DNA from 3 places in the Metapseudomonas lalkuanensis genome. Region 3 is predicted to be linked to each of the others. Evidence: predicted binding sites of a transcription regulator. Region 3 holds the regulator's gene; each other region holds the start of a gene.

Region 1 (9,730 bases), 2.7 Mb from region 3:
GATCCGTGAAACTTGGTGTGTCAAATCTAAGTCATTGAATTTCAAATGAATTCGAATATTAATAAGAATGTTTAACTTCTACATTTGAACTCTAAATAGTTGAAAAACAGACACAAAAAAACCGGACGCTGAGGTCCGGTTTCCTGTGTTCCCGCCGAATGGTCAGGCGATAGCGTAGGCAGCGGGGTAGGCGAGGGCTGCCTGGCTGCTCTGTACCTCGGCGAGGGTCTCCTTGACCACCTGCTTGGCCAGGCATGCGCACTTGCCGCATTGGGTACCTACTTCCAGAGCGTTGCGTACTTCGCGATAACTGCAGCAGCCTTCGTAGATGGCTTCGCGAATTTGACCGTCAGTGACACCCAGACAGAGACAGACGTACATGGCGACTTGGGACTCGGGGGAGTGATTGAATGGAAGGGATACTAATAGTAATGAGAATGATTGTCAAAGATATGTTCGAAACGCCCGGACCAGAGGCCTTCGCGCCTTCCCGGACGGTGATCTGCCGACATTGACCCGCTAGTCGAAAGCGGTGGGCGGGGCTATCTGCCGAGTGTATTATTGCCCGTTCTTTTGGAAGCGGGTGTCATGGCGCCGCCACATTGGTTGGCCAGGCTGTGACCCCCGGCGCATTGATTACTCATGACAACTCAGGAGACATGGAATGAGCGTTCTCGTAGGCAAGCAGGCTCCGGACTTCACCGTTGCCGCCGTTCTGGGCAATGGCGAAATCGTTGACAGCTTCACCCTGTCCGAAGCCATCAAGGGCAAATACGGCCTGGTGTTCTTCTACCCGCTGGACTTCACCTTCGTCTGCCCGTCCGAGCTGATCGCCCTGGACCACCGCATCCCCGAATTCAAGGCTCGCGGCGTGGAAGTGATCGGCGTGTCCATCGACTCCCACTTCACCCACAACGCCTGGCGTAACACCCCGGTGGACAAGGGCGGCATCGGCCAGGTCAAGTACACCCTGGCTGCCGACATGAAGCACGAAATCGCCAAGGCCTACGACGTCGAGTCCGAAGGTGGCGTGGCTTACCGTGGTGCCTTCCTGATCGACAAGAACGGCGTCGTGCGTTCCCAGATCGTCAACGACCTGCCGCTGGGCCGTAACATGGACGAGCTGCTGCGTCTGGTCGACGCCCTGCAGTTCACCGAAGAGCACGGCGAAGTCTGCCCGGCCAACTGGAAGAAGGGCGACAAGGGCATGACCGCTTCTCCGGAAGGCGTTGCGCAGTACCTGGCCGAGAACGCTTCTTCCCTGTAAGCGTTTCCAGGTAAAGAAAAAGCCCGGCAGATGCCGGGCTTTTTCATGTCTGGGTGCTTGTAGGAGCGAGCTTGCTGGCGAAGCTCGCTCCTGCAACTGGATGCCGAGGTCAGTCCTCGTCGTCGATCCAGCCGCCCATTTCCCTCCAGCGGTTGACGATGCCGCAGAACAGCTCGGCGGTCTTCTCGGTGTCGTAGCGCGCCGAGTGCGCCTCGCGGCCGTCGAACTCGATGCCGGCGGCCTGGCAGGCCTTGGCCAGCACGGTCTGGCCGTAGGCGAGGCCGGCGAGTGTCGCGGTGTCGAAGCTGGAGAAGGGGTGGAAGGGATTGCGCTTTAGGCCGGTCCGGTTCACCGCGGCATTGAGGAAGCCGAGGTCGAAGCTGGAGTTGTGGCCGACCAGGATGGCGCGCTTGCAGCCGTTGGCCTTGATCGACTTGCGCAGGCCGCGGAAGATTTCCGTCAGCGCGTGCTCCTCGCTCACTGCCATGCGCAGCGGGTGGTCCAGCTTGATCCCGGTGAACTCCAGCGCGGCCTGTTCGATGTTGGCGCCCTCGAACGGCTCGATGCGGAAGAAATGGGTGTGGTCCGGATAGAGGAAGCCCTGTTCATCCATGGCGACGGTGGTCGCGGCGATTTCCAGGAGGGCGTCGGTGGCGGCGTTGAAACCGCCGGTCTCCACGTCCACCACGACCGGCAGGTAGCCACGGAAGCGTGCCGCCATCGGATGGCGCGGGCCGGACGGCAGGCTGCCGTCCAGTTCGTCGTCGTAGAGGTCCTCGCTCACGCTTGCTCCTCCAGCAGACGCCAGCGCAGCTTCTCGCCGGCGCGCAGCGGTACCACCACCTGCTCGCCCAGTGGCAGGGTGGCCGGGACGGTCCACTCCTCGCGCACCAGGGTGATGCGGTCGGTGTTGCGTGGCAGGCCGTAGAAGTCCGGCCCGTGGAAGCTGGCGAAGGCCTCGAGCTTGTCCAGCGCGTTGCGCTGTTCGAAGGCTTCGGCGTACAGCTCGATGGCCGCGTAGGCGGTGTAGCAGCCGGCGCAGCCGCAGGCGGCTTCCTTGGCGTGCTTGGCGTGGGGCGCCGAGTCGGTGCCGAGGAAGAACTTGGCGCTACCGCTGGTGGCGGCGTCCAGCAGGGCTTCCTGGTGCACGTTGCGCTTGAGGATCGGCAGGCAATAGAAGTGCGGGCGGATACCGCCAACCAGCATGTGGTTGCGGTTGTACAGCAGGTGATGGGCGGTGATGGTGGCGCCGACGTTGGCCGAGGCCGATTGCACGAACTGCACCGCGTCGCCGGTGGTGATGTGTTCGAACACCACCTTCAGGGTCGGGAAGCGCTGGACCACACGGGTCAGGTGCTCGTCGATGAACACCTTTTCGCGGTCGAACACGTCGATTTCGCCACGGGTCACTTCGCCGTGGACCAGCAGCAGCATGCCGACTTCGGCCATGGCTTCGAGGGCCGGGAAGATCTTGTCGATGCTGGTAACGCCGGAGTCCGAGTTGGTGGTCGCGCCGGCCGGGTAGAGCTTGGCGGCGTGGACGAAGCCCGAAGCCTTGGCCGCGCGGATGTCCTCCGGGCTGGTGCGATCGGTGAGGTAGAGCACCATCAGCGGCTCGAAGCGGCTGCCGGCCGGGCGGGCAGAGAGGATGCGCTGGCGATAGGCGTCGGCTTCCTCGGCATTGCGGACCGGGGGCACCAGGTTGGGCATGATGATGGCGCGGCCGAAGGTGCGGGCGGCATCGGCGACGGTATGGGCCAGGACGGCACCATCGCGCAGATGGATGTGCCAGTCGTCGGGACGCAGGAGGGTCAAACGGTCGGACATGAGGGGCTTCCAGGCGGGCAGAACTGGGCGGACATGCTACCGGAAAAGCCCTTCCGGGGCACGCAGGGCAGGAGCCGGCGACCGCCTTGCAGGCAAATCCCCGCTCAAGTTTTTCCGCTTGGCACCGATATCCAGCAGGAACGCCGTAATTCCCCGTGGAGCCCGCCGTGCGCCAGCGCTATCTCGTCTTCCTGAGCTTGTTCGCCAGCCTGCCGGCCATGGCCATTACCTTCCAGACTCGCCTGGAGAAGGTGGAGTGGAAGGTCGAGGGGGACAAGTTCGAATGCCGGCTGTCGCAGCCCATCACCGACTTCGGTTCCGGGGAGTTCGTGCGCCGGGCCGGCGAGCAGGCCACCTTCCGCCTGAAGGCGCGGGAGCGCTGGATGGGGACCGGCTCGGCGACGCTGCTGGCAGCGGCGGCGCCCTGGCAGCCGGGGAGGGGAGATATCAACCTCGGCGTGGTCAGCGTCGGCGGCGGTGAAGTGCCTTTCAGCAGTTCCCAGCAGCAGGCCGGGCGCCTGCTCACCGGCTTGCTGGAAGGTCGCAGCCCACTGGTTCGTCACCGTACCCTGCAAGGCGGCGATTCCATGGAAGTACGCCTGCTGCCGGTAAAATTCAACCGGGCCTATCAGGATTACCTCGCCTGCACTGCCAAGTTGCTGCCGGTGAATTTCGACCAGGTCAAGCATGTGCAGGTCGGCTTTCCGGGCGGCGGCATGGAGCTGGACGAGATGGCGCGGGCGAAGCTGGAAATCATGCTCGACTTCATCAAGGCCGATCCCAGCGTCAATCACATCGAAATCGACGGTCACTCCGACAACAGCGGCAACCGCCTGACCAACCGCGACCTGTCGCGCCGCCGTGCCCTGGCGGTGTTCGACTACTTCAAGGCCAACGGCTTCCCCGAAGCGCAGATGGTCATGCGCTTCCATGGCGAGCGTTACCCGTTGGCGCCGAACAACAGCCCGGCCAACCGGGAGAAGAACCGTCGTGCCACCGTGCAGTTGTCCCGCGTTGATCTGCCCGTCGAAGCGCCCGCCGCACCGGCAGCAGCGCCAGCCCCGGTTCCGACGGAGGCGCCGGCCCCCGCCGCGCCTGGCGTTCCAGCCACTCCGGCTGCGCCGGCCACCGCTCCCGGTGTCCAGGGCGCTGCTGCCGATTCCCAGCCGCGGACCGGGTCCTGATCCCGCCGTTCGTCGCGCGACTGACAGAAACTGTCGCCTCGTCGTCATAAGCTGTCGCGACACTGTAATTTGGCCGCCAGGGTCAGTAGAATCACGGGTTTTTCGTACAACCCCCGTGGAGTTGATGGCATGGCGGACGTGAAGAAGGTTGTCCTGGCTTATTCCGGTGGCCTGGACACCTCGGTGATCCTCAAGTGGCTGCAAGATACCTATAACTGCGAAGTGGTGACCTTCACCGCTGACCTCGGCCAGGGCGAGGAGGTCGAGCCGGCCCGCGCCAAGGCCCAGGCGATGGGCGTCAAGGAAATCTACATCGATGACCTGCGCGAAGAATTCGTCCGCGACTTCGTGTTCCCGATGTTCCGCGCCAACACCATCTATGAAGGCGAGTACCTGCTGGGTACCTCCATCGCCCGTCCGTTGATCGCCAAGCGCCTGATCGAAATCGCCAACGAGACCGGCGCTGACGCCATCTCCCACGGCGCCACCGGCAAGGGCAACGATCAGGTTCGCTTCGAGCTGGGCGCCTACGCCCTGAAGCCGGGCGTGAAAGTGATCGCCCCCTGGCGCGAGTGGGACCTGCTGTCCCGTGAGAAGCTGATGGACTACGCCGAGAAGCACGCCATCCCGATCGAGCGCCACGGCAAGAAGAAGTCCCCGTACTCCATGGACGCCAACCTGCTGCACATCTCTTATGAGGGCGGTGTGCTGGAAGACACCTGGACCGAGCACGAAGAAGACATGTGGCGCTGGACCAAGTCTCCGGAAGCCGCGCCGAACACCCCGACCTACATCGAGCTGACCTACCGCAATGGCGACATCGTTGCCATCGACGGCAAGGACATGACCCCGGCCCAGGTGCTGACCGAGCTGAACCGCATCGGCGGCGAGAACGGCATCGGCCGCCTCGACATCGTCGAGAACCGCTATGTCGGCATGAAGTCCCGCGGCTGCTACGAGACCCCCGGCGGCACCATCATGCTCAAGGCCCACCGCGCCATCGAGTCCATCACCCTGGACCGCGAAGTGGCCCACCTGAAAGACGAGCTGATGCCCAAGTACGCCAGCCTGATCTACACCGGCTACTGGTGGAGCCCGGAGCGTCTGATGCTGCAGCAGATGATCGACGCCTCCCAGGCCAACGTGAACGGCGTGGTGCGCCTGAAGCTGTACAAGGGCAACGTCATCGTGGTCGGCCGCAAGTCCGACGACTCCCTGTTCGACGCCAATATCGCCACCTTCGAGGACGATGCCGGCGCCTACAATCAGGCTGATGCTGCTGGCTTCATCAAGCTCAACGCCCTGCGCATGCGCATCGCCGCAGGCAAGGGCCGCAAGCTGTTCTGATAAGCTTGTAAGCGTGAGCCCACGGACCCCGGCCAAAAGCCGGGGTTCGTCATTCAAGAGCCCGCGAAATACGGGCAACCGATGAGGAAGTATCGATGAGACTGCTGCATACCATGCTGCGAGTCGGCGACCTGGACAAATCCATCGCCTTCTACACCGAAGTGCTGGGCATGACCCTGCTGCGCCGCAAGGACTACCCGGACGGTCAGTTCACCCTCGCGTTCGTCGGCTACGGCGACGAGGCCCACAACAGCGTGATCGAGCTGACCTTCAACTGGGGTGTGGACAAGTACGAGCTGGGTAACGCCTACGGCCACATCGCCCTGGAAGTGGACGATGTCTACAAGGCGTGCGAAGACATCCGCGCCCGCGGCGGCAAGATCACCCGCGAGCCGGGGCCGATGAAGCACGGCACCAGCATCCTGGCCTTCGTGGAAGATCCCGACGGCTACAAAATCGAATTGCTCTCCCCCTCTCGCAACGACTGACGCTCTATGCTGATATGAATCCGGGGCGCTCTCGCCCCGGTCCGGAGGCGTGGGTCTATGGATGGTTCCGCTGTCAGCTACGAACGCAATCTCGAATGCCTGGTTCGGGCCATCCAGGAGCTTTCCCTGGCCCGTGATCTCGACCGCATCGCCGAGATCGTGCGCAGTGCCGCGCGAGAGCTGGTGGGGGCCGATGGCGCCACATTCGTCCTGCGCGATGGCGACCGTTGCTTTTACAAGGACGAGGACGCCATCTCGCCGCTGTGGAAGGGCCTGCGCTTCCCCATGGAGACTTGCATCAGCGGCTGGGCCATGCTCAACCGCGAGCCCGCGGTGATCGAAGACATTTACCAGGACCCGCGCATTCCCCACGACGCCTACCGCCCGACCTTCGTCAAGAGCCTGGTCATGGTGCCCATCCGCAGCATGGCCCCGGTGGGGGCGATCGGCACCTACTGGGCCACTCCGCGCCTGGCCAACGTGCGTGAAGTCGGCTTGCTCCAGGCCCTGGCGGACTCGACCTCGGTGGCCATGGAGAACGTCCAGCTCTACAACGAGCTCGAACAGCGGGTCATCGCCCGTACCCAGGAACTGGTGGCCGCCAACCGCCTGCTCTACGACGAAGCCTGTGAGCGCGAGCGGGTCGAACAGGATATCCAGCGCTTCTCCATGACCGATGAACTCACTGGCCTGCACAACCGCCTCGGCTTCCTGCGCCACGCCGCCGAGAGCCTCGAAACTTCACGCCAGCGCGACACGCCCTGCCTGCTGCTCCACCTGCAGGTGGAAAGCAACGACAGCGGGCCGGCCGAGAACCTGCCGCTGGTAGCCGCGCGCATGTTGCGGGCACAGTTCCGCCGGGATGACCTGATTGCACGCCTCGGTGGTGGAGAGTTCCTCGTACTGACCACCGGTTATGGCGATCCGCACGCCGTGCTGCAGCGCCTGCGCGCCGGCCTGGGGGCCTTCAATCGTGCGGCGGAGCAGAGCCTGACCCTGCGCATCGGCCATGCCGAGTCGAGCCGAGGGCAGGACCTGGAACAGCTGCTGCAGGAAGCCGATAACGCCTTGCATCGGGCTGGGCCTGGGTGGAGCAGCGACTGATTCTGGCTGGCTGTAAAACTTCGCTATATAGTTCGCCATACAGCGAAAACTGATCATTCGGCCAACCCATGAGCTTCCCCCTCGACCGCACCGACCTGGCCGCTATCTGGCTGACTCTCGAACTGGCGACCCTGACCACTTTGCTCCTGCTCGTGGTGGGCACGCCCATCGCCTGGTGGCTGGCGCGTACCCGTTCGCGGCTGAAGGGGCCGGTGGCGGCTGTGGTCGCCCTGCCGCTGGTGCTGCCGCCTACCGTCATCGGCTTCTACCTGCTGGTGAGCATGGGGCCCCACGGCTTCATCGGCCAGTTCACCCAGAGCCTCGGCCTTGGCACCTTGCCCTTCACCTTTGCTGGCCTCGTGGTGGGTTCGGTGATCTACTCCATGCCCTTCGTGGTGCAGCCCCTGCAGAGCGCCTTCACCGCCATCGGCGAGCGCCCGCTGGAGGTGGCCGCGACCCTGCGCGCCAGCCCCTGGGACACTTTCTTCTCGGTGGTGCTGCCCCTGGCCAAGCCGGGCTTTGCCACCGCCTCGATCCTCGGCTTCGCCCACACGGTGGGTGAGTTCGGCGTGGTGCTGATGATCGGGGGCAACATTCCGGAGAAGACCCGCGTGGTCTCGGTGCAGATCTTCGATCACGTCGAAGCCATGGAATACGCCCAGGCCCATTGGCTGGCCGGCGGCATGCTGCTGTTCTCCTTCCTCATCCTGCTGGCACTGAACACCAGCCGACGCCTGAAACCCCGTTGGACCTGAGCCATGCAACAGATTCGCGCACGTTTCAACCTGCGCCACCCGGACTTCGTCCTGGAGGCCGATCTGGCTCTGCCGGGACGCGGCGTCAGCGCCCTGTTCGGCCATTCCGGATCGGGCAAGACCAGCCTGCTGCGCTGCATCGCCGGCCTGGAACGGGCCGCCGAGGGCTTCCTGGAAGTGAATGGCGAGGTCTGGCAGGACAGCGCCCGGGGCCACTTCCTGCCCACCCACAAGCGGCCGCTGGGCTATGTGTTCCAGGAGGCGAGCCTGTTCGAGCACCTCTCGGTGCGACGTAACCTCGAGTTCGGTCAGCGGCGTGTTCCCGCGCAGGATCTCCGGGTCGAGCTGGACCATGCGGTGGAACTGCTCGGCATCGGCCACCTGCTGGAACGTATGCCGGGCTACCTTTCCGGCGGCGAGCGCCAGCGTGTCGGCATCGCCCGCGCCTTGCTGACCAGCCCGCGCCTGCTGCTGATGGATGAACCCCTGGCGGCGCTGGATCTCAAGCGCAAGGGCGAAATCCTTCCCTACCTGGAGCGCCTGCATGACGAACTGGACGTTCCGCTGCTCTACGTCAGCCATTCGCCAGATGAAGTGGCGCGCCTGGCCGATCACCTGGTATTGCTGGACAACGGCCGGGTGCTGGCCAGCGGGCCGCTCGACCAGACCCTGTCACGCCTCGACCTGCCCATCGCCCAGGAAGACGAAGCGGGCGTGGTGATCGAAGGTTGCGTGCAAGGATTCGATCCGCGCTACCAGTTGCTGACCCTGGCCTTGCCCGGCAGCTCGCTGAGTGTACGGGTGGCCCATTCTCCGGTTGCCGAGGGCCGCGCGCTGCGCTTCCGGGTGCTGGCGCGGGACGTCAGCCTTAGCCTGGAGAAGCAGCGCGACAGCAGTATCCTCAACCTGTTGCCAGCACGGGTGGTGGAAGAGTTTCCGGCCGCCAACCCGGCCCATGTGCTGGTGCGCCTAGATGTGGACGGTGCGCCCATGCTCGCGCGCATCACCCGCTTTTCCCGTGATCAGTTGGGTCTCTACCCGGGGCAGTCGATCTGGGCGCAGATCAAGTCCGTAGCATTGCTGGCCTGAGGTTGGCCAGTTCTTACAACGGAACGGGGAATTGGGGATTGTGGGAGCGAATTCATTCGTGAATGAACTCGCTCCCTCCGGATCACAACGCGTCGTGATTTCCCGAAGGCTCCACGCATACGCAATTGCGGCCGGATTGCTTGGCCCGGTAGAGGCCGCGGTCGGCGCGGCCGATCAGGCTGTCCAGGGAATCGTCCGGGTGCATCTCGGCGAGGCCGATGCTGGTGGTCACCTGCAGGTTCACCCCCCTGAAGGGATAGCGCTGCGCGGCCACTTCGCCACGGACTTTCTCCGCAAGCTGGTGGGCCGTGGCGTTGCCTGTATCTTTCAGCAGGATGATGAACTCCTCGCCACCCCAACGACAGACGATGTCCGATTGGCGCAGGCCGTCGCGCAGGTTCTGGGCGAAGCCCTGCAGCACCTGGTCGCCGGCCTGGTGGCCGTAGGTGTCGTTGAGCAGTTTGAAGTGATCCAGATCCAGCAGCAGCGCCGTCAGCGGCTTGCGGTCGCGTCGGGCTTCCTGCAGCGCCTGGCCGGCGAGCAGCTCGAAGCCTCGCCGGTTGGGCAGGCCGGTCAGGCTGTCGGTGGTGGCCAGAGCGGCGATGCGGTGCTGGTAGCGGCGCATCAGGCGAGTCACCAGGACCAGTATGATGGCGGTCACCAGCAGGC
Region 2 (9,730 bases), 440 kb from region 3:
CGCACCACCTGCATCTTCACCGCGATATGGGCGGCCACCAGCTCGTTGATGCCCTTGGCGATGCGCGCCTGGGTACCAGCGAAGCGGTCCACCGGAATGATTTCGTCGATCCAGCCGTCGCTGTGCTGGCGGGTCATGTCCACCAGCGCCTGTTCCAGCGCCACGGTGCTGGCCGCGTCCGCCTTCTGTTGGCGCAGGTCTTTCTGCAGGCGGGCGAGGCTGTCGTACACCGGCGCCCAGATCGGGTCGTCACCGCTGCCGATGGTTTGTTCGAAATTGCCCTCGGCCAGGCCCTGGATCAGGCTGGCCAGGTGTTGCGCGCGAAGCTGAGCTTGTGCTTTTCCGTTGAACAGACCCATGGATTGTCCCCTTGCGTGTCAGGCTGCGGCTGCTTCGACCAGGGCCATTTCGCGGCTGGTCATCAGCTTCTCGATATCCACCAGGATCAACATCCGCTCGGCCACGGTGGCAAGGCCCAGCAGGTACTCGGTATCGAAGCTGGCGCCGAATTCCGGCGGCGGCTTGATCTCTTCGCCCGACAGGGCGATCACGTCGGACACCGAATCCACCACCACGCCGACGATGCGCCGGCCGATGTTGAGGATGATCACCACGGTGAAGGGGTCGTAGGTGACGTCGGCGAGGTTGAATTTGATGCGCAGGTCGACGATGGGAACGATGGCGCCGCGCAGGTTGATCACGCCTTTGATGAACGCCGGGCTGTTGGCGATGGCGGTCACCTGGTCATAGCCGCGAATTTCCTGCACCCGGAGTATGTCGATGGCGTACTCCTCGCGACCGAGGGTAAAGGTCAGGTACTCCTGGGCCGGTTGCCCGGCCTGTTCCGCACTAGTGGAGTTCATGCAGCGCTGCTCCTTGTTGTTGTGCCAGGGCCGGCAGGGCGTCGACATCGAGAATCAGGGCGACGCTGCCGTCGCCCATGATGGTCGCGCCGGCGATGCCATCGACCCGGCGGAAGTTCTGTTCCAGGCTCTTGATCACCACTTGCTGCTGGCCCACCAGGTCGTCCACTTGCAGGGCGAAATGGCGCCCGTCGGCTTCGAGGATGACCACGATGGACTGCTCCGCCGGCAGCGGCGGGGCGGACTCGCCCAGCAGGTCGTGCAGCGAGAGCAGCGGCAGGTACTCGCCGCGCACCCGGATCACCGCACCTTCCTCGCCGGCCAGGCCACGGATGTCGTCGGCCTTGGGCTGCAGCGATTCGACGATGTAGGTCAGCGGAATCACGTAGTGGGTGCGTGCCACGGCGACGATCAGGCCATCGAGGATGGCCAGCGTCAGCGGCAGGCGGATGCTGATGCGGGTGCCAAGGCCGGCGGCCGAATCGATGTCGATGCGGCCGCCCATGGCCTGGATGTTGCGCTTGACCACGTCCATGCCGACGCCGCGTCCGGAGAGGTCGGTGACCACTTCGGCGGTGGAGAAGCCGGGCATGAAGATCAGTTGCCAGACTTCGGCATCGCTCATGCCGTCGTGCACGGCGAGGTTCTTCTCGCGGGCCTTGGCCAGGATGCGCTCGCGGTTCAGGCCTCGGCCGTCATCGCTGATTTCCACGACTATGCTGCCGCCCTGGTGGAAGGCACCCAGGCGTACGGTGCCACTGGCCGGTTTACCGGCGGCCAGGCGTGCTTCGGGCTGCTCGATTCCGTGGTCGATGCTGTTGCGAACGATATGGGTGAGTGGGTCGCTCAAGCGTTCGATCACGCCCTTGTCCAACTCGGTCTGCTCGCCCTGCAGCACCAGTTCCACCTGTTTGCCGAGGCGTGCCGAGGTGTCACGCACCAGGCGCGGGAAGCGGCTGAAGATGAAACTGATGGGCAACATGCGGATCGACATCACCGATTCCTGCAGGTCGCGGGTGTTGTGTTCCAGCTGCGCCAGGGCCTGGTGGATGCGCTCGTGGACGCTCGGGTCCAGCGCGTTGCCGAGCTGGCCGAGCATGGCCTGGGTGATGACCAGCTCGCCCACCAGGTTGATCAGGCTGTCGATCTTCTCGACGCTGACGCGGATGGAGCTGGATTCCGCTTCGCTGCTGGCCGGCTTGCTGGCGACCGGCGCGGGTGCGGGCACCGGCCTGGGTGGCTCGGCGGCCACCGGGGCGGGGGCACCCGGGGCTTCATCGAAGAAGCCGAAGGCGGCGGAGGCGTCCTGGGCGGGCATGCCGGGCGCATCGTCGAAGAACCCGAAGTCCTTATCGGCGGCCGCATCCGGCGAGCCTGGCGCTTCGTCGAAGAAACCGAAGCCCGCATCTGCCTCCGCTGTCGGCGTGGCGCCCAGCAGCTCGCGCAGGCGGGCCACGGTCGCTTCCACCGGCACGCTCGGGTCTGGCGTCTGCTGGCGGTGGGCGTCCAGCAGGCGCATCAGCACATCGCGGGCTTGCAGGAAGAGGTCGACCATTTCCCCGCGCAGGGCCATCTGGCCGCTGCGGATGCGGTCGAGCAGGGTTTCCAGTTCGTGGGTCACAGCGGTCAGGTCATCGAAGCCGAACATGCCGGCCGAGCCCTTGATGGAGTGGGCGGCGCGGAAGATGCCGTTGAGTTCTTCCGCGTCAGGCTGCTGCAGGTCGAGGCCGAGCAGCAGCAGTTCGAGGTTGGCCAGGTGTTCCTCGGTTTCCTCGAAGAACACCTGGAGGAACTGATTCATCCCGTCGCTCATGGGAAACGCCTTGTGCTGGAGTCAGGGGAGGACCTTGCGGGTGACTTCCAGCAGCTTTGGCGGATCGAAGGGCTTGACCAGCCAGCCGGTGGCGCCGGCCGACTTGCCTTGCTGTTTCATGGCGTCGCTGGACTCGGTGGTCAGCATGAGGATGGGGGTGGCGCGATAGCCGGGCAGGCCACGCAGGCTGCGGATCAGGCTGAGGCCGTCCATGTTGGGCATGTTCTGGTCGGTGAACACCAGGTTGTAGGCCTTGCTCTGTGCCTTGCCGAGGCCGTCCTTGCCATCGACAGCCTCGTCTACGGCGTAACCGGCGGCCTTCAGGGTGAAGCTCAGCATCTGCCTTATGGAGGCCGAATCGTCGACTATCAGGATCTGCTTGCTCATCAGTGCCGCTCTCCCTTGCGATCTTTTTTCTGGTTGGACGCTTCTTGCAACCCAGTTCTGCTTTTGGAGGCTGGCCAGTGGCCATGGTTAGGTGTAGATGGGCACCGGAGGGGTGTCCAGCTACTGGCGTCAGCCATTCGTCGCATTGATGAGCGGCGGGCGGCTGTCATCAATCGTTCAGAAGAGCTCGACCTCACCCGCGTTCACGCTGCTCTGGCTGACCGGGTTGGCGATGGGTTTGCGCAGCTCGGCGGCTTCCTCATCCACCTGTTGCGCCCAGTGTTCCGGCGCGACGCCGCGCAGGGCCCCGAGGCCGGCGGCGAATGCACCGAGCTTGGCGAAGTGTTTGCGCATCTGCCCGATCAACTGGCTGCTCATGTCCTGGAATTGCAGGGCGGTGATGGCCTGGTCGACGCCCGAGCCCACCTCCAGGGAAATCCGATCCAGTTCCTGGATCACCTTCAGCGTGTGGCGGTTCATGCCTTCCAGGTCTTCCAGCATGTGGTGCAACCGCTGCCTGGAGTCCAGGGCGAAGCCCATGTCCTTGTCCGCCAGTTGGGAAATGGCCGACTCGGCGTCCTGGATTTCCCGGTAGACCACATCCACGTGCTCGCGAATCTGCTCGGAGAAACCGGTGGAGCGGGTGGACAGGGCGCGCACCTCATCAGCCACCACGGCGAAGCCCCGGCCGCTCTCCCCGGCGCGGGCCGCCTCGATGGCGGCGTTCAGCGCCAGCAGGTTGGTCTGCTTGGCGATGGCGTCCATATCGTGGGTGGATTTCAGGATATCGGCGATCTTCTGCGTCACGCGGTCCATGCGCTTCACCAGGTCCTGGGACGTCTGGCTGGTTTCCAGCGTGGCCTCGACGAACAGGCCCAGGGTGTTGCGGGTGGTGGCGATGAACTCCTGGAAGTTCATCCCCTCGTCATCATTGGACTGATTGCCGTAGCGTTCGATCAGGGAGTGGGAGTGGGTGCGCTGCTGGTCGATGCGCGCCGCGAGGCCGTGAAAGCTGTCGCCGAGGCGACCGATGGCGTCCTGCAGCAAACCGTCTACCTGTCCGGCATGGGCCTGCAAGGTGCCGAGGTGTTCGTCCATCGCATGCTGCGCCCGCTGCCAGTCGGGAGCCTCCACCGTGGGCTGTGCATCGGCGTGCGTCCCATGGGTGCGCGCATCGCGCTGCAGCCAGACCAGCGACAGGCTGGCCAGCCAGCCTCCGCCCAGGGCCAGCCACACCGGCAGGCCGACGGCGACCATGCCGGCGCACGCCAGCCAGATCAGGGAATGCAGGGCCAGGCCCTGGATTGGGTTGGCAGGCGACGGATGCGACATGGAGCACTCCCAGCAGGGGTTAATGACCGGACGGCGGCCTTTAAAAGGCCATCGGCAACGCTGCTTAAAGCTAGAGGCCGCTCGTCTGCTGTCAAATCGCTATCTGTCAGCCTGCTGCGCCAATCACCCGGCTGATTCCGCCTCCTCCTCCGGGAGGCTGAGATAGCGATGGGCGCCGCAGCGCAGGCAGCGCTGGCAGATCATCGGTACGGCACCCACGTCGGTGCGAAAACCCTCGGTCCATTGGCAACCGAGCAGGAAACAACGGATACGCATGGCTCCTCCCCGGGGGCGTACCCCCTCGGTTCGATCCGGCAGTAGTGGTTGGAACTGCACTCGCCTTGTTCTTGTTGGAGGCATGGGTCGCCGCGAGGATCGTTCGACCGCTCTAGAACCGGCAACCTAATGCGGCGAACGGGGTGACCGTCGGTCAGGGCAGGGGAGCGGGTAGGCAGGGTGCGCCGCGCGCACCGGCGATCGAGCGCTGCGCGGCGCGGACCTCGGACTATCGGCGTGGAGAATTCACTGAGCGTCCTGAACCTTGATACCGGCGCCGCAGTCATACCCCGGCCCTTTCCCTCACACTTATCCACACGCCCATTCATGCACCCGATCCGTCGATCCCTTCGCCTGCTCCCGTTGCTGCCCGCCGCCCTGACATCCCTTTTCGCCATTCCCGCCCAGGCGGGTGATGAGCGGCAATTGCTGGCCGCCATCAATGACTACCGAACCCACAGCCAGCGCTGCGAATGGAGCACGATGCGGGGCGCGCCGCCGCTGGTGCTGAAATCGAACCTGGCGCTGCCGGTGGGTTACTCGGGGGCGTTGCGACGCGGCTTGCGCGATGCCGGCTACCAGGCTGGCGAGGTGCGCAGCATCCGCCTGGCCGGGGCGCGGGATGCCAGGTCGGCATTCGCCATGCTGCGCGACGACTATTGCGCCGACCTGCTCGACAGCCAGGTTTCCGATATCGGCATCAGCCGCAGCGGCAACCAGTGGCGCCTGGTATTGGCCCGGCCCATGGCCAGCGCCCAACTGGGGGATTCCCGTTCGACGGGGCAGGCCTTGCTGGCGCAGGTCAACGCCGCGCGGGCCAAGCCGCGCATGTGCGGCAGCAAGCGTTTCGCCGCCGCCCGGCCGCTGAACTGGAGTTCCGCACTGGCGAGTGCCGCCCAGCAGCACAGTCGCTCCATGGCCAACCGCGACTACTTCTCCCACCAGGGCCCGGACGGCGACTCGCCCTTCGACCGGGCACGCGATGCGGGCTTTCGAGGACGCCAGGTGGGTGAAAACATCGCCGCCGGCCAGGGCTCGCCCCGCGCGGCCATGGACAGCTGGCTGGCCAGCCCCGGTCATTGCGCCAACCTGATGAACCCGAAGTTCACCCAGGTCGGCGCCGCCTATGCCTCACAGGTGCGCAGCGAAAACGGCATCTACTGGACCATGATGTTCGGCGCGCCCTGATCCGGGGCGCTGCAAGGGATCACTTTTCCCGCCTGGACGGCTTCAGCAGATTGTCGCGCAGCCTGGTGACGGCCTTCTGCATCTGCACGAACTCATCCGGCGAGAGACCGGTCGAGTCGTTGAGGCTGGCTTCCAGGCTCTGTTCCCGCAGGCTCCGGCCTGCCGGGGTCAGGCTGACCCGCACCTGGCGTTCGTCTTCGGGGTCGCGCTGGCGCTGGAGCAGGCCCATCGCTTCCAGCTTCTTGAGCATCGGCGTGAGGGTGTTCGATTCCAGGAAGAGCTTTTCGCCCAGGCTGCCAACGGTCTGATTGTCTTCATCCCACAGCGCCACGATGGCGATGAATTGCGTATAGGTCAGCCCGAGCTGCTCAAGGACCGGCTTGTAGGCCTTGCCGAAGGCGAGGTTGGCTGAATACACCGCAAAACACAGGAAATCCGAGAGCGGTGCCGGTTTGCTGCCGGGCTTTTTTCCGTCGGGCTTCATTTAGTTCCTCGTTGGCCATTGGGCTCATGTCCTGAAAGGAAGGACTATAGGTCGCATGCGAGTTAGTCGGAAGGGCCGGATTTCAACTTGCCGGGAAATACCGGCGTGGATCAGGTCCTTCGGCAAGCACCCGCCTGGGTCAAATGGATCATGGTCATTTCCTCGTGCGGTCGATGGTCCCGCGTTATCGCCATCGATTTAATCGCTCGCTATGCAAATAGTCCCCATGCAAGCCACCGACCGGTACTCCCCCGGACTTAACCGCCGACCCCTCCGCGTCGCCCTTCAATCCAATGCCAATTTGCAATCACGCGATCACCCTCAAGAATGAACAGGGTCGGCAAAGGGATTTTCCATGACCCCCATCTCTGCATTCCCCAGGCGAGTCCAGCAGCTCTGGCTGTCCCATGACCTGGCCCTGATCGGCCAGCGTCGCGAGCGGCGCATGCGGCTGCTGGCCAGTGGGCTCATGGTGTTCATGGGGCTGTTCTGGGGCGCTTACTTCGTGCAGCGGGGTGCCTGGGGCATCGTGCTGATGGATCTGGTGCTGATCCTCTGCGGGCTCGGCGTGTTCGTCCTGACCCTGCATAACCAGGCGCGCAGCGCCAATCTGTTGCTGTTCGGCCTGCTGATGGTGGTCATCCTCGTCTCGACCCTGGTGCTGGACGTGCCGACGCCGGCGGCGCCGCGGGCGACGCACCTGTACCTCCTGCCGCTGGCCGTGGCCGCGTTGATGGCCTTTCGCGACGACCCCAGGTGGCTGCGCTATGGCGTCACCTTGCTCTGCCTGGCGCTGTTCACCGGCCTGTCCGCGACGAACTGGAGCCCCATCACGGGCTACAGCCTGCCGGATGAGGTGCGGGTGATCGGCTCCTGGGTGCAGGGCATAGCGTCGGTGTCGATGTTCTTCATGCTGCTGCACATCCTGCAGACCGACGCCGCCGAGCGTTCGGAGCTGGACCACGACCTGCGTACGGCACTGCGGGACGAACAGTTCGTCCTCTACTTCCAGCCGCAACTGGACCGCGCCCGGCGGGTGGTGGGGGCGGAGGTGCTGATCCGCTGGCGGCATCCACAGCGCGGGCTGGTGCCACCAGCCGAGTTCATCGACCACGCCGAGAAGACCGGGCTGATCATTCCCATCGGCCAGTGGGTGCTGCAGCAGACCTGCGCCCAGTTGCGGGCCTGGAAGGCCGAGCCGGCGCTGGCGGATATCGGCCTGGCGGTGAACATCAGCCAGAACCAGTTCCGCCAGGCCACCTTCGTGACTGACGTGCTGGCGATGATCGGGGAGCACGGCATCGAAGCGCGCCGGCTCGAATTGGAGCTGACCGAAACCCTGATCGTGCAGGACATCGAGGACCTGACGCGGAAAATGACGGCGCTGGTGCAGCAGGGCGTGCGTTTCTCCCTGGATGATTTCGGCACCGGGTTTTCCTCGCTCAGCCACCTCAAGCGGCTGCCCTTGAGCACGCTGAAGATCGACCGCTCCTTCATCTGCGACGTGCTGACCGATGCCAGCAGCGAAACCATCGTGCGGACGGTCATCGCCCTGGGGCAGAGCATGGGCATGACCGTGATCGCCGAAGGGATCGAGACCGAGGCCCAGCTGCGTTTCCTGGCCAGCAATGGCTGCGGGCAGTTCCAGGGCTATCTGTTCAGCCGGCCCGTGCCGCTGGCGGAGTTCGTCGAGTTCGTGCGGCGCTGCAACCTGCCCCGTGCGGAGGAAGCGACGGTCGGGACGCCGTAATTCCAGGCCGCGCCTACACTTGCCGGGCCGTTTTGCTCTCATCTCTCCCACCCCGCGCGACGGATCCGACTTTCCGAAGGAGGGCCCCTGATGATCAACGCTCACACGGCCAGGATGCTTGCCCACTACAAACAATGGGTCGATGAACGGCTGTTCGATGACCTGGCCGGGTTGCCCCCGGGCGAGGTCGGCAAGGAGCGCATCTCCCTGTGCAAGAGCATCATCGGCACGCTCAATCACATCTACGTGATCGATTGCATCTGGCGTGCCCACCTGGAGGGCAAGTCACACCCCTACAAGACGCGGCTGGAAGTGCCGCACCCTGAACTGGCCGAGCTCCGGGAGGCCCAGGCGTCCATGGACGACTGGTTCATTTCATGGAGCGCCGGGCAGACGGATGCCTCGCTGGCCGAGCCGGTGGAGTTCGTCTTCTGCTCCGGCGACCCCGGCGTGATGATGGCCGGCGCCATGCTGATGCACGTGGTCAACCACGCGTCCTATCACCGGGGCAGCGTGGTCCAGATGTACGCCGAGATTCCGGCGAAGCCGCCCATCACCGACCTCCCCGTGTTCCTGCGCGAGACCCATCCCCGCTACGCGGCGGGCTGATTGGGCATCGGCGGCGCGGACATGTGCTTCATGATCAGCTCGCGCAGCCAGCGTTCGGCGGGATCGTTGTCGGTGCCGCTGCTCCACACCATGGACAGCTCCGAGGTGTAGATGGGGAAGGGCGGGTCGTCGGCGCGCAGGCCGCTACCGTCGATCAGCGCGTCAGCCGCGTAGTCCGGGACCGTGGCAAGCAGTTCGGTTCCCGCCAGGATCGAGCGCAGGCTGCCGAACTGCGGCACCGCCAGCACCACGCGGCGGCTCCTTCCAACCCGTGCGAGATCGTTGTCGATGTTGCCGCTCAGGTCGCCGGAGAACGAAATCAGCGCATGCGGACGCGAGCAGTAATCGTCCAGCGTCAGCGCCCCGGGACGGTCGTCGCCGCGCAGGATCTTGCAGCGCAGGTTGCGCAGCCGCTTGCGCTTGGCGTTGGCCGGCAGCTCCGTGGTGAAGCTGACGCCTACCGAGATTTCCCCGGAGGCGAGCATCGAGGACATGAGCAGGAAGTTGACCCGGCGAACCACGACTATGGCCTCGGGGGCTTCCTCGCGCAGTTGGGCGAGCAACGGCGGGAACAGGCCGAACTCGACGTCGTCTGACAGGCCGATGCGGAAGGTATTGCGATAGGTCGCCGGGGTGAAGTCCTTCGCCCGGCTGACGGCGCCGGAGATGGAGTCCAGTGCCGGCTGCAGTTCCTCGAGGATTTCCAGCGCGCGCTTGGTGGGTTCGAAGACCCTGCCATTGCGCACCAGCAGCGGGTCGTCGAACAGGTCGCGCAGGCGCGCCAGGGCGGCGCTGACGGCGGGCTGGCCGAGGAAGAGCTTTTCCGATGCCCGGGTGAGGTTCTTCTCGTACATCAGGGTTTCGAAAACCACCAGCAGGTTCAGGTCCACACGTCGCAGATCGTTCCGGTTCATCCGGCGCCTCCCACAGGCTTTGGCTGAATTGATTGAAGCGCCTTGCTGGCGCCTGGCAATGGCGTTGCCGGGCGATCCCCTTGTTGTGGCGGGTTACTTGACCGCCTTGTCCTC
Region 3 (9,730 bases):
GTGATGGTGGCGCCGGACATGCCCGGCGTGCCCTGGAGCATCTTGCCCAGCGGCTTGATCACCACTTCCTCCTGGCCTACCAGCTGGTCGACCACGAAGCCGATGCGCTGGGTACCCACGGAGAGAATCACCACATGGCCCTCGCCCTGCTCTTCCACCGCTGCGTCACGTACCAGCCAGCGCTTGAGGTAGAACAGCGGCAATGCCTTGTCGCGGACGATCACCACCTCCTGGCCGTCCACCACGTTGGTGCGGGACAGGTCGAGGTGGAATATCTCGTTGACGTTGACCAGCGGGAAGGCGAAGGCCTGGTTGGCCAGCATCACCATCAGGGTCGGCATGATCGCCAGGGTCAGCGGAACCTTGATGACGATCTTCGAACCCGAGCCCTTCTGCGAAAACACGTTCACCGTGCCGTTGAGCTGGGAGATCTTGGTCTTCACCACGTCCATGCCGACGCCACGGCCGGACACGTCGGAAATCTCGGTCTTGGTGGAGAAGCCCGGGGCGAAGATCAGGTTGTAGCACTCCAGTTCGGTCAGGCGCTCGGCGGCGTCCTTGTCCAGCAGCCCCTTCTCCACCGCCTTGGCGCGCAGCACGGCTGCGTCCATGCCCTTGCCGTCGTCGGTGATCATCAGAAGGATGTGGTCGCCTTCCTGCTCGGCGGACAGCACCACACGGCCGGTACGCGGCTTGCCGGCGGCCTCGCGCTCGTCCGGGGACTCGATGCCGTGGTCGACGGCGTTGCGCACCAGGTGCACCAGCGGGTCGGCCAGGGCCTCGACCAGGTTCTTGTCGAGGTCAGTGTCCTCGCCCACCAGTTCGAGGTTGATTTCCTTCTTCAGGTTGCGCGCCAGGTCGCGGACCAGGCGCGGGAAGCGGCCGAAGACTTTCTTGATCGGCTGCATCCGCGTCTTCATCACCGCGGTCTGCAGGTCGGCGGTGACCACGTCCAGGTTGGACACGGCCTTGGCCATGGACTCATCGCCGCTGTTGGCGCCCAGGCGCACCAGACGGTTACGCACCAGCACCAGCTCGCCGACCATGTTCATGATCTCGTCCAGGCGCGCGGTATCCACCCGCACGGTGGTTTCCGCCTCGCTGGCCACGGCTGGGCCGGCCGCGCCGTTACCGGCAGCGGGCGCTGCAGCCTGGCGCGGTACGGGGGCGGGTTCTGCCTTGGCCGCCGGCTTGGGCGCAGGTGCGGGAGCCGGACGGCTCACGGCAGGCGCGGGCACCGGCTCCTCGCTGGCACTGCTGAACTTGCCCTTGCCATGCAACTGGTCGAGCAGCGCTTCGAATTCGTCGTCGGTGATGTGTTCGCCACCGGCAGCGGGAACGGCCGGGGGGGTGGGAGCCACGGGCGCAGCCGGGGTATTGGCGGCCGCTTCCACGGCACCGTTGAACTTGCCCTTGCCGTGCAACTGGTCGAGCAGGTCTTCGAATTCGTCATCGGAGATATCGTTACCCGCACCGGCAGTGGCCAGCGCCGACACCGGGGCGGACGCATGGGCAGCGACAGCGGCTTCCGGCTCCGCGGCACCGGCGAACTTGCCTTTGCCGTGCAACTGGTCGAGCAGCGCTTCGAACTCGTCGTCGGTGATTTCATCAGCGGCAGCGGCGACCGGTTCGGCGGCCTTGCCGGCGCTGTCACCCAGCGCGTCGAGCAGCTGCTCGAACTCGCTGTCGGTGATGTCGGCGGTTGCTTCGACGGGAGCCGGTGCTTCGACAGGCGCGGGGGCCGCCGGCGCCGCAGCGACGGGTGCAGGCTCGGCGCCGGCCGGTTCGGCCAGGCGCGCCAGGGCAGCCAGCAGCTCCGGCGTGGCGGGCGTCGGCTCGCTGCGCTCGCGCACCTCGCTGAACATCTCATTGACCGTGTCCAGGGCCTGCAGCACCACGTCCATCAGTTCGGCATCCACGCGGCGCTCGCCCTTGCGCAGGATGTCGAAGACGTTCTCGGCGATGTGGCAGCACTCCACCAGCGCATTGAGCTGGAGAAAACCGGCACCACCTTTCACGGTGTGGAAGCCACGGAAAATCGCGTTGAGCAGGTCCATGTCGTCAGGGCGGCTTTCCAGCTCGACCAGCTGCTCGGACAGTTGCTCCAGAATCTCGCCGGCCTCTACCAGGAAGTCCTGGAGGATTTCTTCATCGGCGTCGAAGCTCATATGAGCGCTCCCTAAAAGCCTAGGCTGGATAGCAGATCGTCGACGTCGTCCTGTCCGGACACTACGTCCTCACGTATATCGGCATGGATCTGCGGACCTTCACCCCTGGAAGGATTTTTTTCTTGTTCCAGCTCTGCACGTAGCGCGGCGTGGTCGTGCTCGATGCCGGCGTAGCGATCCACCTGGCTGGCCATCAGCACCAGCTTGACGAGGTTGCTCTCCACCTCGGTGACCAGTTGGGTCACGCGCTTGATCACCTGGCCGGTAAGGTCCTGGTAGTCCTGCGCCAGCAGGATGTCGTTGAGCTTGCTCGACAGGGCATCGGTATCGCGCTGGCTGCGGGCAAGGAACTGCTCGATGCGGCGAGCCAGGTCGCGGAACCCGTCCGCGCCGATTTCCCGGCGCATGAAGCGGCCCCACTCCGCGCCCAGCTGCTGGGCTTCGTCGCTCAGGCCGTTGAGCAGCGGCGCGCTTTCCTCCACCAGGTCCATGGTGCGGTTGGCGGCCTTCTCGGTCATGTGCACCACGTAGGAAAGGCGATCGGTCGCGTCCGCGATCTGCGACATTTCCTGGGCGTGGGGCAGATGCGGGTCGATCTGGAAGTTGACGATGGCGTTGTGCAGCTCACGGGTGAGCTTGCCGACTTCCTGGTAGAGGCCGCGATCACGGACGTGATTGAGTTCGTGGATGAGTTGCACGGCGTCGGTGAAGTTGCCTTTCTCGAGACTTTCCACCAGTTCCCGCGCACGGTCTTTCAGGGTCGACTCGAAGTCTCCCAGCAGGTGTTCATTCTGGTCCATGGTGCCCCCGCGGCTGACATTCAGCCGTTGACCCGCTCGAAGATCTTCTCGATTTTTTCTTTCAGCACCTGGGCAGTGAAAGGCTTGACCACATAGCCGTTCACGCCGGCCTGGGCGGCCTCGATGATCTGGTCGCGCTTGGCCTCGGCAGTCACCATCAGGACCGGCAGGTGCTTCAGGCGCTCGTCGGCACGCACGGCGCGCAGCAGGTCGATGCCGGTCATTCCGGGCATGTTCCAGTCGGTCACGAGGAAATCGAAGTTGCCGCTGTGCAGCATCGGCAGGGCCGTGGTGCCGTCGTCGGCTTCGGCGGTATTGGTGAAACCCAAGTCGCGCAAGAGGTTCTTGATGATGCGTCTCATCGTCGAGAAATCGTCAACGATGAGGATTTTCATGTTCTTGTCCAAGTCGACCTCCGTACAGTCTCAAACGCCCCTCTTGCCGGGTGCGCCGTTCAAATCTGGAAGCGGTGTGCCGTTCAGCGTGCTCGCCATTCGCCAAGCCGTGCGCGCAAGCGTGCCGCGCACTGGCTATGCAACTGGCTGACCCGCGATTCGCTGACCCCCAGCACTTCACCGATTTCCTTCAAGTTCAGTTCTTCGTCGTAATACAGCGCCAGTACCAGGCGCTCACGCTCGGGCAGGTTCGCGATGGCATCGGCCAGCGCGGCCTGGAAGCGTTCGTCTTCCAGATCATGGGAAGGTGAAAATTGGGTGACACCGGCGTCCTCGCGCAGACCGCCCTGCTCGCCTTCCTGCAACAGGTCGTCGAAGCTGAACAGGCGGCTGCCCAAGGTGTCGCTCAGAATGCCGTAGTAGTCTTCGAGACTCAATCCAAGTTCGGCAGCAACTTCCTGATCTTTAGCGTCGCGTCCTGTTCTCGCCTCGATGGTGCGGATGGCCTCGCTCACCATGCGGGTATTGCGGTGCACCGAACGCGGCGCCCAGTCGCCCTTGCGGACTTCATCGAGCATGGCTCCGCGAATGCGGATACCGGCGTAGGTTTCGAAGCTGGCGCCCTTGCTGCCGTCGTATTTCTTCGAAGCTTCGAGCAAGCCGATCATCCCGGACTGCATCAGGTCTTCCACCTGTACGCTGGCTGGCAGGCGCGCGAGCAGGTGATAGGCGATGCGCTTGACCAGGGGGGCATAGCGCTCGATCAACTGATGTTGCGAATCCCTTGCCTGAGCCTTGCCGTACATACGCAGTCCAGTGGCGGGTGTCATACAGGGGTTTCCGCGGAGGGCTGCTTGACCAGCCGCTCGACGAAGAACTCCAGGTGGCCCCGCGGATTGGCCGGCAGCGGCCAGCTATCGACCTTCTGCGCGATGGCCTTGAAGGCCAGCGAGCACTTCGAACGCGGGAAGGCTTCATAGACCGCGCGCTGCTTCTGCACGGCCTTGCGCACCGACTCGTCGTACGGAACGGCGCCCACGTACTGCAGGGCGACGTCGAGGAAACGGTCGGTGACCTTGGTCAGCTTGGCGAACAGGTTGCGCCCTTCCTGCGGGCTGTGGGCCATGTTGGCCAGCACGCGGAAGCGGCTCATGCCGTAGTCGCGGTTGAGCAGTTTGATCAGTGCGTACGCGTCGGTGATCGACGTGGGTTCATCGCAGACGACCACTATCACTTCCTGGGCCGCACGGACGAAGCTGACCACCGAATCGCCAATGCCGGCGGCGGTGTCGATCACCAGTACGTCGAGGTTGTCGCTGATTTCGCTGAATGCCTGGATCAGGCCGGCGTGCTGCATGGGCGAAAGCTGCACCATGCTCTGGGTGCCGGAGGCGGCGGGGACGATGCGGATGCCCCCCGGCCCCTGCAACAGCACGTCGCGCAGGTCGCATTCGCCATTGATCACATCAGCCAGTGTGCGCTTGGCGGTGAGGCCGAGCAGGACGTCGACGTTGGCGAGTCCCAGGTCGGCGTCCAACAACATGACGCGGCGTCCGAGATCGGCCAATGCCAGCGAGAGGTTCACCGACACGTTGGTCTTGCCGACGCCACCCTTGCCGCCGGTCACCGCGATCACCTGTACGGGATGCATACTACCCATTTCAAATACCTTGCCTTAGGTCGACTGGGCCATTTGGCTGTCCAGCACCGCCCCTCTGGGCGGCTTACAAATTCTTCAACCGGCGCGCCGCGCCGGATTCTGATAGAGCCCGGCGAACAGGTCGGCCATGGCTTCTTCACTCGGGTCTTCCGGAGCCTGCAGGCTGACCGCACGGCTCACCAGCTGGTGGCTGCGGGGAACCTGCAGATCATCCGGGATTCGCGGGCCGTCGGCCAGATAGGCTACCGGGAGATGCTGGCCGATAGCCAGTCCCAAAACCTCACCCAGGCTGGCCGCTTCGTCCGCCTTGGTAATGATGCAACCGACCAGGCCGCAACGCTTGTAGCTGTGATAGGCCGCCTTGAGCACCTGGCTCTGGCTGGTAGCCGCCATCACCAGGTAATTCTTCGCGTTTATCGCCCGGCTGGCCAGCGCTTCGAGCTGCATGGTCAGGGCCGGATCGTTGATTGGCAGACCAGCGGTATCGATCAGCACCACGCGCTTGCGCGCCAGCGGAGCCACGGCCTGGGTCAGGGATTGGCCCGGATCGACCAGGGTCACCGGCACATTGAGGATGCGGCCAAGGGTCTTGATCTGCTCCTGGGCGCCGATGCGGAAACTGTCCATGCTCACCAGGGCGACGTTCTGCGCGCCGTACTTGAGCACGTAGCGGGCTGCCAGCTTGGCCAGGGTGGTGGTCTTGCCCATGCCGGCCGGGCCGACCAGGGCGATCACACCGCCCTCTTCCATCGGCTCGACCTGAGGAGTGCGGATGGCGTGGGCGAGATGCGCCAGGAGCATGCGCCAGGCCTGGCGCGGGTCGCTGACGTTGGCCACCTTGTCCAGCAGGGCGCGGGCCAGTTCGGCCGGCAGGCCCATGCGCTGCAGGCGGCGCCAGAGGCTGGCCTGCTGCGGACGGCGGTTCTGCATCTGGCTCCAGGCGATGGAGCCCAGCTGCACTTCGATCAGTTCACGCAGACCGCTCAGCTCGAAACGCATGGCGTCCAGGGCGGCCTGGTCCACGCCGGCAGATTTCGGCGCGCTGACCGTCTCCACCGGACGCGGCACGGCGCGCGGACGCTCGATAGCGGCGGCCAGGGCGGATTCCGGCAGTTCCGGTTCGATGGCGGTCAGCGGCTGGCCGGCGAACAATTGACGGTCCTTGCCGGCATCGGCGATGGCACGGGTCGTCAGTTCGGCCTGAGCCTGGGCGATGCGCGCCTGGGTCTTGCGCAGTTCGGCTTCAAGCGCCGGGTTCGGCTTGCTCGGGGCCGGCGCGGGCAGCGGGTAGTCCAGCGCCGCGGTCAGCTCGACACCGCCGGCAACCCGACGATTACCGATGATGGCGGCATCCGCGCCCAGTTCATCACGCACCAACTTCATGGCTTGACGCATATCGGCGGCGAAGAAACGTTTGACCTGCATGGCCCTTGACCTCGGTTAGTTCTGCCCCACAGTCGCGACTATGGTGACCTGCTTGTTGTCCGGTATTTCCTGGTAGGCGAGCACGTGCATGGTTGGCACGGCGAGCCTTGCGAAGCGCGACATCATCGCCCGGATCGGCCCGGCCACCAGCAGGATCGCCTGCTTGCCGAGCATTTCCTGACGCTGCGCCGCTTCCACCAGGGAACGTTGCAGCTTCTCGGCCATTCCGGGTTCGAGGAGAACGCCATCTTCCGAACCCTGTCCGGCCTTCTGCAGGCTATTCAGCAATATCTGTTCCAACCTGGGTTCCAGAGTGATCACAGGCAGCTCCGGCTCTAGTCCCACAATGCTTTGCACAATTGCACGGGACAGCGAGACACGAGCCGCCGCCACCAGCGCGGCGGGATCTTGACTCTTGGGTGCCACGTTGGCGATGGCTTCGGCGATGGTGCGGATATCGCGCACCGGCACCTGCTCCTGCAGCAGCGCCTGGAGCACCTTGAGCAGCGTCGACAGCGACACCATGCCGGGCACCAGCTCTTCGGCCAGGCGCGGCGAACTCTTGGCCAGGTTCTGCATCAGTTGCTGGACTTCTTCGTGCCCCAGCAGCTCATGGGCGTGCTTGTGCAGCACCTGGTTGAGGTGGGTAGCGACCACTGTGCTGGCATCCACCACCGTGTAACCCAGCGATTGCGCCTGGTCACGCTGGCTGGCGTCGATCCACACCGCTTCCAGGCCGAACGCCGGATCCTTGGCGGCGACGCCGTTGAGGGTGCCGAATACCTGGCCGGGGTTGATCGCCAGTTCGCGGTCCGGATAGACCTCCGCCTCGGCCACGCTGACGCCCATCAGCGTCAGGCGGTAGGCGTTGGGCAGCAGGTCGAGGTTGTCGCGGATGTGCACCGAGGGCATCAGGAAGCCCATCTCCTGGGACAGTTTCTTGCGCACGCCCTTGATCCGTGCCAGCAACTGGCCGCCCTGGTTGCGGTCGACCAGCGGAATCAGCCGGTAACCCACTTCCAGGCCCACCAGATCCACCGGGGTCACGTCGTCCCAGCCCAGCTCCTTGGTCTCCTGGGCGCGCTGGGCCGGCAGCAGTTCCTGCTGGCGCTTCTCTTCCTGTACCGCCTCTTCCTTGACCTGTTTCTGGCGATGCCAGATGAACCAGGCACCGGCGGCTGCCACCAGGCCCAGGCCGATGAAGGATACATGCGGCATGCCCGGCACCAGGCCCATGGCGATGAGGATGCTGGCCGACACCGCCAGAGCCTTGGGCGAGGCGAACATCTGGCGGTTGACCTGCTGGCCCATGTCTTCGGAGGAGGACACGCGGGTCACCATGATGGCGGCCGCGGTGGACAGCAGCAGCGAGGGGATCTGCGCCACCAGTCCGTCACCGATGGTCAGCAGCGAGTAGATGCGGCCGGCGTCGCCGAAGCTCAGACCGTGCTGAAGCATGCCAATGGCCATGCCGCCGAGCAGGTTGATGAAAAGGATCAGCAGGCCGGCGATGGCATCGCCACGGACGAATTTGCTGGCACCGTCCATGGAGCCGTAGAAGTCGGCTTCCTGGGAAACCTCGGAGCGGCGTTTCTTCGCTTCGGCCTGATCGATCAGGCCGGCGTTGAGGTCGGCGTCGATCGCCATCTGCTTGCCGGGCATGGCGTCCAGGGTGAAGCGCGCGCTCACCTCGGAGATACGGCCCGCACCCTTGGTGACCACCACGAAGTTGATGATCATCAGGATCGCGAAGACCACGGCACCGACCACATAGTTGCCACCGACCACCACGTCGCCGAAGGCCTGGATCACCTTGCCCGCGGCGTCGTGGCCGTCCTGGCCGTGGAGCAGCACCACGCGGGTGGAGGCGACGTTCAGTGCCAGGCGCAGCAGGGTGGCGACCAGCAGGATGGTCGGGAAAACGGCGAAGTCCAGCGGGCGCATGGCGTACACGCACACCAGCAGGACGACGATGGACAGGGCGATGTTGAAGGTGAAAAAGACGTCCAGCAGGAACGGCGGCACCGGCAGGGTCATCATGCCCAGCATCACCAGCACCAGCAGCGGCACCCCGAGGTTGCCACGACCGATGCCCAGCAGGTTGTTGCGGACATTGCCGATCAGTTGCGTACGATCCACTGCTACTCCCCTACCCCTTTCACGGAGCCCCGCTCCGCTCATCCAATCTTTTGACGCGTCGATGCGTCCTGATCCCCCTTGTGCAAGAAGCTTTCCAACTTCATTAAGGGGTTGATTCGGATGGGAGAATTCGCAGGCGGGGAAATTGTGGGAGCGAATTCATTCGCGAATGAATTCGCTCCCACAACAAGAGCGGGGCTTGGCGCTCAGACCATCACTCGTCGCGCCGCAAATCCGGCGGAATCGGCAGGTCGTGCAGCGGCGCCGGGCGTTTGCCGCGACCGGCGCGGAACTGCTTGAGCTGGTAGACGTAAGCCAGCACCTGGGCCACGGCCAGGTAAAGGCCGGCAGGGATTTCCTGGTCCAGCTCGGTGGAGTAGTACACCGCCCGCGCCAGCGCCGGAGACTCCATGACCGTCACCTTGTTGTCCTGGGCGATCTCGCGGATCTTCAACGCGGTGAAGTCGTTACCCTTGGCCAGCAGGACCGGCGCACCGCCCTTCTCGGCGTCGTACTTCAGCGCCACGGCGAAGTGGGTCGGGTTGGTGATCACCACGTCGGCCTGGGGCACCGCGGCCATCATGCGGCGCTCGGCCATTTCCCGCTGCAGGCGGCGGATGCGTGACTTGACCTCGGGCTTGCCCTCGGAATCCTTGTATTCGTCTCGCACTTCCTGCTTGGTCATCATCAGCTTCTGCTTGTTGTCCCAGAGCTGGAAAGGCACGTCCACGGCGGCGATCAGGATCAATCCACAAGCCAGCCAGACCGCGCTCCAGCCCACCACCTGGACACTGTGCAGGATGGCCATGTCCAGCGGCTCATGGGCGATCGCCTGCAGGTCGTCACGGTCGGAGTTGAGCACCGCCAGCGCCACCAGCAGGATCAATGCGAACTTCGCCAGGGCCTTGAGCAGCTCCGCCAGGGCGTGCAGCGAGAACATCCGCTTGAGCCCGGACAAGGGGTTCATCCGGCTGAACTTGGGCATCAGGGCCTCGGTGGAGAACAGCCAGCCGCCGAGGGAAATCGGGCCGACGATCGACACCACCAGCAGGGTGATCAGCAGCGGCAGCAGCGCATCGAGCGCCATCTTGCCTGAGGCCAGCAGGAACAGCCCCATGCTGCGCTCGTCCATGAGCACCGCCC

What was found. Region 3 encodes FliA, which starts transcription of late flagellar genes. Its sites were predicted from a motif close to CTAAAGTTTNNNNNNNNNNNGCCGNTAA; they were not measured.
Region 1: a site for FliA is predicted at 3,198-3,225, ahead of FXN65_RS20865 (flagellar protein MotY). Genes of this name have one in related genera too.
Region 2: a site for FliA is predicted at 4,444-4,471, ahead of FXN65_RS06470 (methyl-accepting chemotaxis protein). Genes of this name have one in related genera too.

The regions. Positions count from the first base shown of each region.
Region 1 is NZ_CP043311.1:4,504,045-4,513,774, reverse strand. It holds gene FXN65_RS20885 (bacterioferritin-associated ferredoxin) at 163-381, opposite strand; gene FXN65_RS20880 (peroxiredoxin) at 665-1,267, shown strand; gene rnt (ribonuclease T) at 1,377-2,051, opposite strand; gene pyrC (dihydroorotase) at 2,048-3,094, opposite strand; gene FXN65_RS20865 (flagellar protein MotY) at 3,262-4,278, shown strand; gene FXN65_RS20860 (argininosuccinate synthase) at 4,408-5,625, shown strand; gene gloA (lactoylglutathione lyase) at 5,721-6,113, shown strand; gene FXN65_RS20850 (GGDEF domain-containing protein) at 6,171-7,217, shown strand; gene modB (molybdate ABC transporter permease subunit) at 7,286-7,972, shown strand; gene modC (molybdenum ABC transporter ATP-binding protein) at 7,976-9,061, shown strand; gene FXN65_RS20835 (sensor domain-containing diguanylate cyclase) at 9,144-9,730, opposite strand, start outside.
Region 2 is NZ_CP043311.1:1,351,203-1,360,932, forward strand. It holds partial or broken gene FXN65_RS28515 (PAS domain-containing protein) at 1-359, opposite strand, end outside; gene FXN65_RS06455 (chemotaxis protein CheW) at 378-863, opposite strand; gene FXN65_RS06460 (chemotaxis protein CheA) at 850-2,676, opposite strand; gene FXN65_RS06465 (response regulator) at 2,698-3,063, opposite strand; gene FXN65_RS06470 (methyl-accepting chemotaxis protein) at 3,241-4,395, opposite strand; gene FXN65_RS27840 (PSPA7_2676 family Cys-rich small protein) at 4,519-4,671, opposite strand; gene FXN65_RS06475 (CAP domain-containing protein) at 4,999-5,859, shown strand; gene FXN65_RS06480 (MarR family winged helix-turn-helix transcriptional regulator) at 5,879-6,343, opposite strand; gene FXN65_RS06485 (putative bifunctional diguanylate cyclase/phosphodiesterase) at 6,699-8,093, shown strand; gene FXN65_RS06490 (DinB family protein) at 8,184-8,702, shown strand; gene FXN65_RS06495 (LysR family transcriptional regulator) at 8,687-9,616, opposite strand; gene FXN65_RS06500 (monovalent cation:proton antiporter-2 (CPA2) family protein) at 9,710-9,730, opposite strand, start outside.
Region 3 is NZ_CP043311.1:1,791,571-1,801,300, reverse strand. It holds gene FXN65_RS08485 (chemotaxis protein CheA) at 1-2,168, opposite strand, end outside; gene FXN65_RS08480 (protein phosphatase CheZ) at 2,180-2,968, opposite strand; gene FXN65_RS08475 (chemotaxis response regulator CheY) at 2,989-3,363, opposite strand; gene fliA (RNA polymerase sigma factor FliA) at 3,447-4,193, opposite strand; gene fleN (flagellar synthesis regulator FleN) at 4,190-5,023, opposite strand; gene flhF (flagellar biosynthesis protein FlhF) at 5,099-6,448, opposite strand; gene flhA (flagellar biosynthesis protein FlhA) at 6,464-8,587, opposite strand; gene flhB (flagellar biosynthesis protein FlhB) at 8,802-9,730, opposite strand, start outside.